2 regions of the Raoultibacter timonensis genome follow, and region 1 is predicted to be linked to the other one. Evidence: riboswitches for the same ligand, from Rfam matches in the RefSeq annotation. Region 1 holds a riboswitch; the other holds the start of a gene.

What was found. Region 1 has a riboswitch for glycine ahead of gcvT (glycine cleavage system aminomethyltransferase GcvT). Riboswitches for the same ligand answer to the same signal wherever they lie in the genome.
Region 2: linked by a shared signal. The riboswitch ahead of MWL89_RS01640 (alanine/glycine:cation symporter family protein) and the one ahead of gcvT (glycine cleavage system aminomethyltransferase GcvT) in region 1 are both predicted to bind glycine.

What each region holds. Positions count from the first base shown of each region.
Region 1 is NZ_AP025564.1:3,526,220-3,530,640, reverse strand. It holds gene gcvH (glycine cleavage system protein GcvH) at 1-326, opposite strand, end outside; gene gcvT (glycine cleavage system aminomethyltransferase GcvT) at 444-1,532, opposite strand; glycine riboswitch at 1,691-1,769, opposite strand; gene kdpA (potassium-transporting ATPase subunit KdpA) at 2,580-4,352, shown strand; gene kdpB (potassium-transporting ATPase subunit KdpB) at 4,373-4,421, shown strand, end outside.
Region 2 is NZ_AP025564.1:404,518-408,938, reverse strand. It holds gene MWL89_RS01650 (radical SAM protein) at 1-838, opposite strand, end outside; gene MWL89_RS01645 (MarR family winged helix-turn-helix transcriptional regulator) at 1,129-1,599, shown strand; glycine riboswitch at 1,831-1,926, shown strand; gene MWL89_RS01640 (alanine/glycine:cation symporter family protein) at 2,055-3,557, shown strand; gene MWL89_RS01635 (response regulator transcription factor) at 3,744-4,421, opposite strand, start outside.

The DNA.
Region 1 (4,421 bases):
ACGGCGATCGAGGCGGGCTCCACGCGCACGAGCCAGGCATCCCAGGCCGATTCGTTGATGAGCGCCGGGTTGTCGAGCAGCTCTTCGTTCACCTCGACGACTGTGCCGTCGACAGGGCTGATGACCTCGGAGACCGCCTTGACCGATTCGACGTCGGCGAACGGCTCTCCTCCCACAAGCTCGTCGCCCACTTCGGGCAGGCCGACGAACACGAGGTCGCCAAGCTCCTTTTGCGCGTAGTCGGTCAAGCCGATCGTGGCGTTCTCGCCGTCAACGGCGACCCACTCGTGGGTTTCGGTGTACATGCGGTCCGCGGGGTAGTCCATGATGGTCCTTTCTTCGGGCGTCGGACGATCCGACGCTGTTTCCGGTGTACCGCGCGGGCTCCTTTGCCTGTGCGGCCGTGCTGCCGAAAAGAGGCGGAACGGGCGTTCCGTCTGAATCTATCGCTTCCTTTTGTAGAACGGCATGGGTGCGACGCGCGCCTCGACTTTCCGTCCGCGCACTTCGACTTCGAGCGAGTCGCCGATTTCGGCCGATCCCGTCTCGACGAGCGCCATGGCGCAGGCCTTTTTCAAGAACGGGCAGTACGTGCCCGAGGTGGTGGTGCCGATTCGCTTGCCGTCGGCGAACACCGGCTCGTGCTCGCGTACGATCCCGCGTCCCGTAACCTCGATGCCGATGCGCGTGCGGGCTGGCAATCCTTTTGCGGCGATGGCCTCTTTGCCGATGAAGCCGGGTTTTCCCATCTTCACGCCGAATGCGAGGCCCGCTTCCATCGGATCGACGGTTTCGTCCATCTCGTGACCGTACAAGGGCATGCTCGCTTCGAGGCGCAGCGTATCGCGGGCGCCGAGTCCGCAGGGGACGAGTCCGTCTTCGGCGCCTGCACCGATGAGCGCCTCCCATAGCGCGGGTGCTTCGGCGGGCGCACAGTACAGTTCGAAACCGTCTTCGCCCGTGTAGCCGGTGCGCGAAACAAGGCAATCGCAACCCGCAACCGCAACGTGCGGCTCGAACGTGTAGTACGCGCTCGGAAGTGCCGCTTCGTCGGCCACGCGGGCGAGGATCGTCTGCGCGAGCGGGCCCTGGACGGCGATCTGCGCGATCTCGTCGGACAGATCGCGCATCACGGTATCGTCGAGCAGATGGTCGGCCATCCAAGCCACGTCCTTGTCTTTGTTGGCGGCGTTCACTACGGCGAGAAACCGTTCGTCGTCGAGACGGTATACGATGAGGTCGTCGACCATGCCGCCGTCCTCGTAGCATAGCGCCGTGTAGCGGCAGCGCCCGTAGGCCATGTCGCTGAAATCATTGGTCATGAGGCGGTTGAGCGTTGCGAGTGCACCGGGGCCCTCGAACAGCACCTCTCCCATATGCGATACGTCGAACAGCCCGCAGGCGTTTCGCACGGCAAGGTGCTCTTTCATGAGGCCGGTGGGGTATTCGATGGGGAGCAGGTAGCCGGCGAAGGGCACGATTTTTCCTTCGGCAGCGAGGTGGACGTCGTACAGGGGCGTCTTCTTTTCCATGAGCCAAAACCTTTCAGGGCGGGGCCGGATGCAAAAAGGCGCGCTCAGGGATTGCCCCGGGCGCGCCTCTGTCTCCATACCTGAAAGATGAACCCCGCAGCCGTGCAACCCGCGTGGGCTTGCTTCTTCGGTGCCGATCGAACGGCTTTCCAGAGGTTTGTCGGATTCCAGTCCTTTTGCCTGAGAGTTTCTGCCCCTTCGGCTCCCGCGTGCGCGGGCATCTCCCGGAATCGTCATCCAAACGCTGTGTGCGGGGTCAGAATACCATGCGCTTTGCGCCGGGTAAACCAACGGCTCGCGAACGGTTTGCCGTGAGGATGATCGGGCGTCGCGGCGGCTTTCTGCTTGCGTTCGAGGTCCCTGCCAATCGCGGCGGCCCCCGATCTTGCGAATGTGGCAGAAATTTCGACCTGTGCCAAAATGTACTATAGTAAGTAATTGATGCGTGCGTTTTCAAAGATCCGCGACCAGGTGTTTCTCCGGAAGCTGCCGAAATATCAATAATGTATCTGATTCCATAATTGGCATAGGTCGAAATCTCTGCCATCTTCGGGTCATCCGCCGCTAAATCGGGGTCGGCGCGGTTCCCGCAGGGCCCCCGATGGCGATCCGGCGTTCTTGGAAGCCGAACGGGCTTATGCCGATGACAGTACGGGACGCTACCCGAAACTGGCCCCCGCTGTCAAACCGCCCTCGGCATGCGCCAGCCCTTGCCCACCCTTGCCCATCGCTCGCACGGCGCCCGTCGCCTTGCGCCCCGTTTGTCCGACACGGCGGCCAGAGTCGGCCTCTTTGGCTTATGCGCAGATGCCCGTCATCTTTATCCGATCTTAATACAGTGCCTGTGACCTTAACAACGCGTTAATGCGGCTCGGATTAACCTAGAGTCCAGCCCGGGCGGTAGTGCGCACGCAGCCCGGGCGCAAAGAAGGAAATTCGGAAAGGTTGGAATGAGATGGAAACAGTTGCCGGCGTCATCGGCGTCCTGAGCATCGCCTTGATGCTCTATCTGTTTTACGTGCTGCTGAAAGGCGGTGATGAAAGGTGATGGACGAACTGCTGGAATACGGTATCTACGTCGCCCTCCTCGTTGCCCTCGCCATACCGCTCAGCGGGTACATCAACAGGGTGATGGCCGGAGAAAAAACGCTGCTCGGCCGCGTGCTCTGCCCGGTTGAAGGCGTTCTCTACCGCGTGATCGGGGTCAGCAGGAACGAGAACATGAACTGGAAGCGCTATCTGCTGTGCGCTCTCGCGTTCTCGGCGGTATCGCTCATCGTCTTGTGGGCGATTCTCATGTGCCAAGGGTTCTTGCCGTTCAACCCCGAGGGGTTGCCCGGTCAATCGTGGGATTTGGCTTTTAATACGGCAGTGAGCTTCGTGACGAACACGAACTGGCAGTCGTACAGCGGCGAGAGCTCGCTGAGCTACTTCTCGCAGGCGATCGGCCTCACCGTGCAGAACTTCGTAACGCCCGCCGTTGGCATGGCGGTCCTGTTCGCCCTGTTCCGCGGCATGGTTGCCGAAAACAGTGAAGGCCTCGGATCGTTCTGGGTCGACGTTACGCGCGGCGTTATGTACGTGTTCATCCCGCTGTGCTTGGTCATGTCGATCGTCGGTATTGCGAGCGGCATGCCTGAAAACCTCAGCGAATACCAGGAAGTCGATCTCGTCGAGCCGGTGGGCATCGATGCGGACGGCAATGCGGTAGCGGCTGACGATCCGTCGGCGGTCGACACGGTCGACAAGCAGATCGTGCCCATGGGACCGCAGGCGAGCCAGGTTATGATCAAACAGCTCGGCACCAACGGCGGCGGCTACAACGGTGTGAACTCGGCGAGCCCGCTTGAGAACCCCACGCCGCTCACCAACATCATCCAGTGCATCGCGCTGCTGCTCGTGCCTATCGCGCTGCTGTTCAGCTTCGGACGCTTCGTCAACGACCGCCGGCAGGGCAGGGCGGTGTTTGCGGCCGTGTTCATCTTGCTTGTCGTATCGCTTGGCCTCATTGCGTTCTTTGAGCAGTCAGGTACGCCCCAGCTTGCGCAAAACGGCGCGGTCTACATGGGCGTCGATGGCCAATCGGGCGGCAACATGGAGGGCAAGGAGGTTCGCTTCGGCGTTACGGACTCGTCGCTTTGGGCCGCATTCACCACGGCCGCGTCGAACGGCTCGGTCAACTCGATGCACGACAGCTACACGCCCATCGGCGGCATGGTACCCATGGTGCTCATGCAGCTCGGCGAGGTCATCGGCGGCGGCGTGGGCTGCGGGTTGTACTCGCTCATCGGGTTCGTGATGCTCACGGTGTTCATCGCGGGGCTCATGGTCGGCCGTACGCCCGAGTACCTCGGCAAGAAGATCGGGCCGAAGGAGATGCGCATGGCGGTGATCCTGTGCATCACCACGCCGTTCGTGATACTCGTGGGGGCTGCGGCGATGAGCCTCGACCCTGCGACGGTCGATAGCCTCAACAACCCCGGTGCCCACGGTTTTTCGGAGGTGCTCTACGCGGCAACCTCGGCGGGGGGCAACAACGGATCCGCATTTGCGGGGCTCAATGCGAACACGCCGTTCATCAACGTCGTGCTCGGTCTGGAGATGCTCGTGAACCGCTTCGTTCCCATCGTTGCAACGTGCGTTCTCGCCGGCAGCTTGGCATCGCGTAAGAAGGTTGCGACCACGGCGGGCACGCTATCGACGAGCAATGCGATGTTCGTGTTCCTCCTGATCCTGATCATACTCCTCGTAGGCGCTCTGACGATGTTCCCGGCCCTTGCCTTGGGTCCGATAGCCGAACAACTTCAGATGGTAATGTAGAAGGTAAGGTGCGAGAAACCATGGCAACTGCCACACTGAAACAATACGACACGAAATCGCAGGCGAGCC
Region 2 (4,421 bases), 900 kb from region 1:
CGGGAATGCCGCCTGCGTACCAGTAGTCATACAGCACGTCGAACGGCTGCTTGCGCAGCGAGAACCCGCGCGCTGCGAATGCCTCGGAGTTGCTGAGGGGGAAGCAGAACTCAAGCAGGTTTATCCCCCGAGCACCCCATGCCGACAGCTTCATGAGCAGGTCTTTCATGTCGTCGATCGTTCCAGGGATCACCGGCATCTCCACCATAACCGCTGGGATGCGATCGACCGCTTCACGAATGCGCTCTTCGACCACTCGGCGCTCGTCATCGCCATCCTCGAGCTTGATGCTGAACCTGATCTCGTCGAGCCCGCTTTCGCGCAACGCATCCATCGCGTCCTCATCGAGCCGGTATCCGCTCGTGTAGAGCCTCAAATGGGCCTGGGGGTACAGCTCGCGAGCGCGCTTTAAGAATTCGAGGGTCTTTTCGAACCGGAGCATCGGCTCGCCCCCGGTCAACGCAATGCAATCGAGCCGAGCTCCCGCAGCATGAGCCTGCTCCAACTCGCCAAGGGCGTCTCGATCTTCTCGGCAATACCGCTCGTAGTCTTCCTGGTTGGGATTGAAGCAGAAATAGCAGTTTTTCGGACAGGTAAGCGAAATAAAGAACGTCACCGTTTTCTCGCCTGTTCGACAAGCAATGCACCCGGGAGACATCCAGCCGTTTCCGCCGACCAGGCTTTTCCCGCAGTTTTCACATGCCCACGCAGAATTTTCGAATCGCCTGCTTCGGGGTTGCGATTCCTCGCGCTCGAACGGCAGCCCGAACGATGAAACGGTTTGCTCGTAGTCTGAAGCAACCTCGTCGAACGCTTTTTGATACGTCTTCAGATCCATTGCAGCCCCCTGGATATCCGCCTTGCCGCATACGGATGGCGGCAGCGACGCGCTGTGCCGCCCTGTTTCCGTACGCGAAAATCTAGTCTGCCGTATATGGTAAACCAGACTCGACAATTTGCGAGCGGCGCTGCCGTCTGCGTGGAGTTTTGGACGATATAAACCCTCATCGCTTGACGGCGCAAGTTCGATTGTGATTACTTAGATAGATACGTATTTCCTCGGCAATCGTTTTGGCTTAACCGAAACCGTTGCCGAGGAAATAACCTTATCGCCGCCGAGCGGCTCGCGTGAAAAAGGTCATGATGGTCGGCAAGCACAACCAATTCATCGGATATAAAGTCTACGATGCCCAACGCTTGATGCATCGCACGCTTGAGGTCGCCCTCAAGCCGCATGATCTTACGCCCGGGCAATGGAACCTGCTCAATCAGCTCGATCGGGCAGGCGCCCTTTCCCAGAAAGCGCTCGCCGAACGAACGCGCAAAGAACAGGCCACCATCACCCGCTATCTCGATACGCTCGAACGCAAGGGGCTCGTCGTCCGCTCCCGCGACGAACACGATCGCCGGGCTCACGTAATCACGCTGACCGACCAGGCGCGCACCCTGCTCAAACAGGTAGAATCGGTTGCAGAAGATGCAGCGGACCGGCTTATCGACAACATCAGCCAAGAAGAAATCGATACGTTTCTCGACGTGCTCGATCGCCTCAAGGCAAATGCCTCCGTCTACATCGACAGCAAGACTTCTCGGCACTAAACCGACGCCGAAAAGCCCAGCAGGCAGTGGCGGTCACCGTTCGGCCGAAGACTGCCGATGCCCCGCTCCGGAGACGCCATGGGCGCTCCGAAGCGGGGCAAACAAGCTCCTTCAAGCTGTAAAAAGGGAAATAACCAGTTCACAACTAAGCATTTAGCTGCTACAATTCGCCTGCACAACTACATAGCGTCACCCCGTTGATGCGTCCTGAATCGATACGAGACAGGACGAGAAGGGGCCTCTGGAGAATTCCGGTCACCAGACCGGATGCCGAAGGGGCAAGGCGGAAACGCCGAAACTCTCAGGCCAAAGGACAGAGCAAAGCTTTCAGCTTGACGTATGCGTCCGCATTCTGCGCGAGCATACGCTCGTCTTCTCTCTTCCAGATCGCCTCGATTCGCTTCTACGGGCTTCGCAGAAGTGTTGCAACGTTGCTCTACGATGGAAGGAAAACAGTGGAAGGCTTTTTCGACGCGATCAATTCGGCGCTCGTCGCTATCGACGACTTTATTTGGGGCATACCGCTCATGGTGCTCATCCTGTTCGGCGGTATCCTCCTGACGGTGCGCTTGCGCGGCGTCCAGTTTCGTCAACTCCCCCGTGCGCTGCGCTACATGTTCAAAAACGAAACGGGCGGCGAAGGCGAAGTTTCGAGCTTCGGCGCGCTGTGCACCGCGCTTTCAGCCACCATCGGAACCGGCAACATCGTCGGCGTTGCCACGGCTATCGTAGCAGGTGGGCCCGGCGCTATGTTCTGGATGTGGCTGGCAGCGCTGTTCGGCATGGCGACCAAGTTTTCAGAAGGTCTGCTTGCCGTCAAGTACCGCAGCATCGACAAGAAAACGGGCCACGTGCTCGGCGGCCCGTTCTACTACATCGAGCGAGGCATGGGCAAGAACTGGCGTTGGCTCGCCAAGATATTCGCCTTCTTCGGCATGTGCGTAGGCCTGTTCGGAATCGGTACGTTTACTCAGGTCAATTCAATTTCAACAGCAATTACGGGTTTCTTCGACCCGAACAAATCGGCCACGGTGAACATTCTCGGCATGGATTATTCGATCGCAACCGTCATCGGCTCGCTCGTGCTCGCGGTACTCGTGGGCCTCGTCGTCATCGGCGGCTTGAAGCGCATCGCCAAGGTGTCGGAGCGCGTGATCCCTGCAATGGTCGTACTCTACGTGGGTTTCTCGCTCGTGCTTATCTTCACGAACCTCGACAAGCTGCCCAGCGCGTTCGCCACCATCTTCGAAAGCGCCTTCGGCTTGCAGGCGGTTGCCGGCGGCATGCTCGGCGCCATTATCATCGCCATGCAGAAGGGTATCGCTCGCGGCATCTTCTCGAACGAAGCGGGTCTCGGCTCAGCCCCGATCGCCGCGGCTGCCGCCCAGACCAAGGAGCCGGTGCGCCAGGGCCTCGTCTCCATGACCGGCACGTTTCTCGACACGATCGTCGTCTGCTCGATGACGGGCCTCGCCCTCGTCATGACGGGTGCCTACCAGATTCCGGGCCTCGAAGGCGCCGCTGTCACCACCGCGGCGTTCCAGGCGGGCCTTCCGTTCATCCCCGGCGATGTGGTTTCGTTCGTTCTCATGGCGTGCCTCGTGCTGTTCGGCTTCACCACCATCCTCGGATGGGACTATTACGGTGAGCGCTGCCTCGAGTATTTCAGCAACGGCAACATGAAATCGGTCAAGGTGTACCGCTGGCTCTACATTGCCGCCGTGTTCATCGGCCCCTACATGACGGTAGCCGCCGTATGGACCATCGCCGACATCTTCAACGGCCTCATGGCCATCCCGAACATGATCGCGCTCATCGCGCTGTCGGGCGTCGTGGTGAAGGAGACGCGGGACTACTTCGCCCGTCTCAAGGCCGCGGGCGACGAGGATCATATGGAGCCCCGCCTTGCAGGCGATAACTGGGATATCCCGCCCATCGATCCGATTACGGAACGCTAGGACGTCAAGCTCTGCGCCGCGCGAACATCCTCCCGAAAAAGGATGCGCGCGGCGCAATGGTATTGCTTCGCCATCCGATCAACTGGAAAGCTTCCGCGCAAACTTCGAAACGGTACGCGAACTGCGGCCAATCGTTCGGCCCGCACCCACGCGGCTGACGAACGGTCGGACGAAGCCGATCAATCGTCAACTCCCGAACCGGTATCCTGAGCGCCACGCCGTCTGCAGGTATTCGGGATGCGACGGGTCCTTTTCGATCTTCTCCCTGATCTTGCGGATGAACACCGGCAGACTCGACGTCTCGCCCACGAACTCCTCGCCCCATACCGCCTCGATGAGCTGTTCGCGCGTGAACACCTCGCCGGGATGGCTCGCTAAAAGAAAGAGTATCTGAAACTCCTTGGGCGTGAAATCGATGCGCTTATCCCCCGTGGTTACACGGTAGCGCTTGGTATCGAATTCCAAACCACCGAGCATGACGCAATCGTCCTGCTGCTTCGGCATGATGCGCTCGTTGCGCTTGAGGTGGGCATCGATCCTCAAGAGCAGCTCGTCGGGGTCGAACGGCTTCACAAGGTAGTCGTCTCCCCCAACGTTGAAGCCCGTACCCTTGTCGGTGATATCCCCTTTCGCCGTGAGGAACACGATCGGCACGATCGCTCCGGATGCGCGCAGCTCCTGGCAAACCTGGAACCCATCGAGCTTTGGCATCATGACATCGAGTATGAGCAGATCAGGCTGCTCCCTCCCGTACACCTCGATCGCTTCTTTTCCGTCGGCGGCGCAGCAGAACTCGTGGCCGCCGCCGACCACGATGCGCCGTATGAGGTTTCGCATGCTCGGTTCGTCGTCTGCGAGCAGTAT